2 regions of the Pseudophaeobacter sp. TrK17 genome follow, and region 1 is predicted to be linked to the other one. Evidence: riboswitches for the same ligand, from Rfam matches in the RefSeq annotation. Region 1 holds a riboswitch; the other holds the start of a gene.
What was found. A riboswitch is a leader RNA that binds a small molecule or an ion and turns the genes downstream of it on or off. The one in region 1 is predicted to bind glycine.
Positions count from the first base shown of each region.

Region 2: it holds a riboswitch for glycine, as region 1 does, so the genes downstream of both, gcvH (glycine cleavage system protein GcvH) here and JZI28_RS22120 (D-amino acid dehydrogenase) in region 1, are expected to answer to the same signal.

Region 1 is NZ_CP071702.1:101,779-103,975, reverse strand. Features, by position in the region: gene JZI28_RS22130 (M20 family metallopeptidase) at 1-168, opposite strand, end outside; gene JZI28_RS22125 (MarR family winged helix-turn-helix transcriptional regulator) at 315-803, shown strand; glycine riboswitch at 853-938, shown strand; gene JZI28_RS22120 (D-amino acid dehydrogenase) at 1,039-2,197, shown strand, end outside.
Region 2 is NZ_CP071700.1:700,404-702,600, forward strand. Features, by position in the region: gene JZI28_RS03280 (glutamine synthetase family protein) at 1-644, shown strand, start outside; glycine riboswitch at 855-937, shown strand; gene gcvH (glycine cleavage system protein GcvH) at 1,097-1,456, shown strand; gene gcvP (aminomethyl-transferring glycine dehydrogenase) at 1,633-2,197, shown strand, end outside.

The sequences.
Region 1 (2,197 bases):
CCCGGTACCGGCGATGCCCGTCACAACCGTGTAACCTAATTCGCTCAAACGATCAGCTACAAAGGCAGCTGTACGCGCGACTTCGAAGCCGGTCTCTGGATGGCGGTGCAGGGTCTGCAACCAGTTCTGCGATGTTCTGCTTTGTGTCTCGTACCAGGTGGTGAACATCTTCTTAGACCTCCGGTTAGTCGCAAGATAAGAATGTTGCACGGCGATACTTGTCATGCAAGATAGTTTCTTGTTAAGACTATTTTGTGTGGAAAGCAGGGTAAGAGATGATACCTTTCCGGTATCAAAGACAGGGGCAGTGAATCGTGCAGAGCGACAAGACATTCAAAAATGAACGCCTGACTTACCGGCTGAACATCGTTGCGCAGGAGGCGATCCAAGCTAATGATGAGATTTTCCTGAGCGAGACGGGATGTCGAATTCGCGATCTGCGTGTCTTGCGACTGATTGACGACACACCCGGCACTACATTCGCGAAAATCTCAAAAATAACGGGTTTTGATAGAAGTTTGACCTCACGCATCATTCAAAATTTGATCGCTTCTGGATTGATTGAGCGCGAAAACTCTACCGAAGACGCACGCGTATTCCTGCTCTCTACAACGTCGAAGGGGAAAAAGGTTCGGCAAGTAGCCCGACGCTTGTCAGATCGATTAGAGGTAATCCTGACGGATCCACTGTCCGCACAAGAGTTGCGGGCTTTCAATGAGATTCTCGCACGTCTGGGCGCATGGGTGACCTCGGAAGACTATCAATCCGCGTTGACTCAAGAGACCAATAAAGGCTCACGCTAAAATAGTCTTGACATGAGAATACCTGCGATCTAGTGGTATTTCAGCCTACCAAGCTGTCACAGGAGAGGCCGACCCAGTCGGCGCCGAAGGAGCAACCCCCCGGAACCTCTCAGGCAAAAGGACTGTGATCAGCGCGGCGATCTGAAGTGCGTTTCGGGACAAAGCCCGTGACCTGCGACAGAGGGGATTGGACCTGCCATCCGGCAGGACGAAACCTGGGTCGCGGGAGGATACCATGACCAGAATTGCTGTAATCGGCGCCGGGATCACCGGCGTTACAACTGCGTCCAGCCTGATGGACCGGGGCTATGACGTCACCTTGTTTGATCGTAACCGCTATGCGGCGATGCAAACGTCTTTCGCCAACGGAGGCCAGCTCTCGGCATCGAATGCCGAGACCTGGACCCGCTGGTCGACAGTCTTTAAGGGCATGAAATGGATGCTGAGCCGCGGGGCACCGCTGCTGGTTAACCCAAAGCCCAGTTGGCACAAGTACAGCTGGATGGCCGAGTTCGTGGCCTCGATCCCGCAATACCGCGCCAACACGGTCGAGACGACCCGCATGGCCATTGCTGCACGTGGCCTGTTGCGCGACAAAGCCGAGCGCCACGGATTCGAGTTTGACTGCGAGAACCGTGGTATCTTGCACATTTATACCGACAAATCGGAATTCGATCACGCGACCGAGGTCAACACGCTGTTGGCCGAGGGCGGGCTGGACCGCCGCGCGGTTGCCCCCGAAGAAGTTCGGCAGATCGAACCCGCGCTCAGTGGAGAGTTTTACGGCGGCTATTACACCGAAAGCGACTTTACCGGCGACATTCACCGCTACACAACGGGCCTCGCCAAATCCATCGAGAAGGGTGGCGCGGTGCTGCGGTTCGGGACTGATGTCGAGGCGCTTGCCGTGGACAAGAAAGAGGTGCGCCTCACCTGGAGCCGGAACAACGAAAGCCAGACCGAGACCTTTGACGGCATTGTTGTCTGTGCGGGCGTAGAAAGCCGCGCCATCGCGGCGCAGGTCGGCGACCGGGTGAACGTTTATCCGGTCAAGGGATACTCGATCACCGTGCGGCTTGATGACGAAGAAAGCCAGAGCGCCGCACCATGGATCAGCTTGCTGGACGATGAAGCCAAGGTGGTCACCAGCCGCTTAGGTAAAGATCGTTTCAGGATCGCGGGCACGGCGGAGTTCAATGGATATAACATGGACATCCGCGATGACCGCATTCGCCCACTGGTGAAGTGGTGCGAACGGTTTTTTCCCGATGTGAGCACCGAGCACGCGATCCCGTGGGCGGGCCTGCGCCCGATGATGCCGAATATGATGCCCAGGGTAGGGCAGGGCGCGCGTGACCGTGTGTTCTACAACACCGGACATGGCCACTTGGGTT
Region 2 (2,197 bases), on a different replicon from region 1:
CCGGGTTGCACGCCAGTTTTATGGCAAAGCCGCGTCTGGACAACGCCATGGCCAATGGCTGGCACCTGCATCAATCGCTGCTGGAGCGCTGCTCTGGGCGTAATCTGTTTGAGCCGGGTGCGGATGGCAGTCTGACTGCGCAGGCCTCGGGCTGGATTGCGGGTTTGTTGACCCATGCGGCGGCCTCCTCCCTGATGATCGCGCCAACGGTGAACAGTTATAAACGCTACCAGCCCTATCAACTGGCGCCGGATCGCATCCAGTGGGGGCAGGACAATCGCGGCGCCATGCTGCGCGCCCTGATGCAGCCGGGAGACGCCGCCTCAAGGATTGAAAACCGCGCCCCTGACAGCTCGGCCAATCCCTATTTTGCCATTGCCGCACAGATCCTGGCGGGCGCTGCCGGGATGGCGGCGGGCCTGCAGGCCCCGGCGCCGACCAGCTCCCCCTATGATGCCGGCGCCGCGCGGCTGCCGCGCTCGCTGGGGCAGGCGCTGGACAGCTTTGCCAGCTCCGATCTGTTTGCCGACACATTGGGGCCCGAGTTTGTCAGCTACCTGGCACAGTTGAAACGGTTTGAATGGGAACGCTACCTCAACACCGTCAGCGAGTGGGAGCAGGCGGAGTATTTCAACCTGTTCTGAAGCGCCTTTTACGGCGCTCAAGATAGTTATGAGTAAAAGCGACAAGCTGGGGCGTATTTGCGTCTTGAACGCGCCCCGGCGCGCTGGTACTTGTGGCCTTGTGTATATGGGAGAACCGTCGCGGCGCTGTTGGGCTTTTGGGCCCCTGCGTAAGCCCGGTGCCGAAGGAGCAACCGCCCCGGAAACTCTCAGGCAGCAGGGACCTTATGCACGAAAGACTCTGGAGAGAGCGCGGGGAGAGCCCGCGCCGCCGAAGGGATAACGATCTCAGGCAAGCGGACAGAGGGGGCATCGAACCGGGCGGGCAGGGTGCGCGCGCGGGGATGCCGGAGAGACTTGACCAGATCCCACTGATCAAGCCGGCCCGAATATCCGGCTCCCTTTGGGGGCGGGAAGGCCAGATCAAACCACCGGGCAAGGTGCTCCGGGGCAAGCATAACGGGATGAGAGCGATGAAATTTACCGAAGAACACGAATGGCTGGACGTGGACGGCGATATTGTGACCGTGGGCATCACCGCCCATGCTGCCGAGCAGCTGGGGGATGTGGTCTTTATTGAACTGCCCGAGGTTGGCGACGAATTTGCCAAAGACGATGAAATCGTGGTGATTGAATCGGTGAAGGCCGCCTCTGACATCCTGTCGCCGCTGGACGGCGAAGTGGTCGAGGTCAATCAGGCCCTGACCGAGACCCCCGGCAAGGTGAATGACGATCCACAGGGCGATGCCTGGTTCTTCAAGCTCAAGGTCGAAGACCTGTCGCCGATGGACGACTACATGGAAGAAGCCGCCTACAAGACCTTCATCGGATAAGATCTACAGCCCGTCGCACCCCTGGTTCGGCGGGTTTTGCTTAGCAGCTGCAGATTGGCTTGATCGCCTGGATCAGGCAGACGGGTTTGCCCGAACGCATTTCCTGTGTCCGCGATCTGCTGTCGCGCCCTGCACCGAACCGCTTTGACCCGCCCTGAACAGACAGGACCTATGTGATGCCTTTCACTCCCACCGACTATCTTCCCTATGATTTTGCCAACCGTCGCCACATTGGCCCCTCTCCCGAAGAGATGCAGGCCATGCTGGACGTTATCGGTGCCGAGAGCCTGGAGGCGCTGATCGACGACACGGTTCCGGCCTCAATCCGGCAGGCTGCAGCACTGGAGTTTGGCCGCCCGCTGTCCGAGCGCGAGCTGCTGTTTCACATGCGCGAAGTGGCGGATAAGAACCAGGTGCTGACCTCACTGATCGGGCAGGGCTACCATGGCACGGTGACGCCCCCGGCGATCCAGCGCAATATTCTGGAAAACCCCGCCTGGTACACCGCCTATACGCCCTATCAGCCCGAAATTTCCCAGGGCCGGCTTGAGGCCTTGCTGAACTTTCAGACGATGATTTCCGACCTCACCGGTTTGGAAGTCGCCAATGCGTCATTGCTGGATGAAGGCACTGCGGCGGCCGAGGCGATGACCATGGCGCAGCGGCTGGCCAAATCCAAGGCAAAGGCGTTTTTTGTTGATCGGGACTGCCACCCGCAGACCATTGCCGTGGTGCAGACCC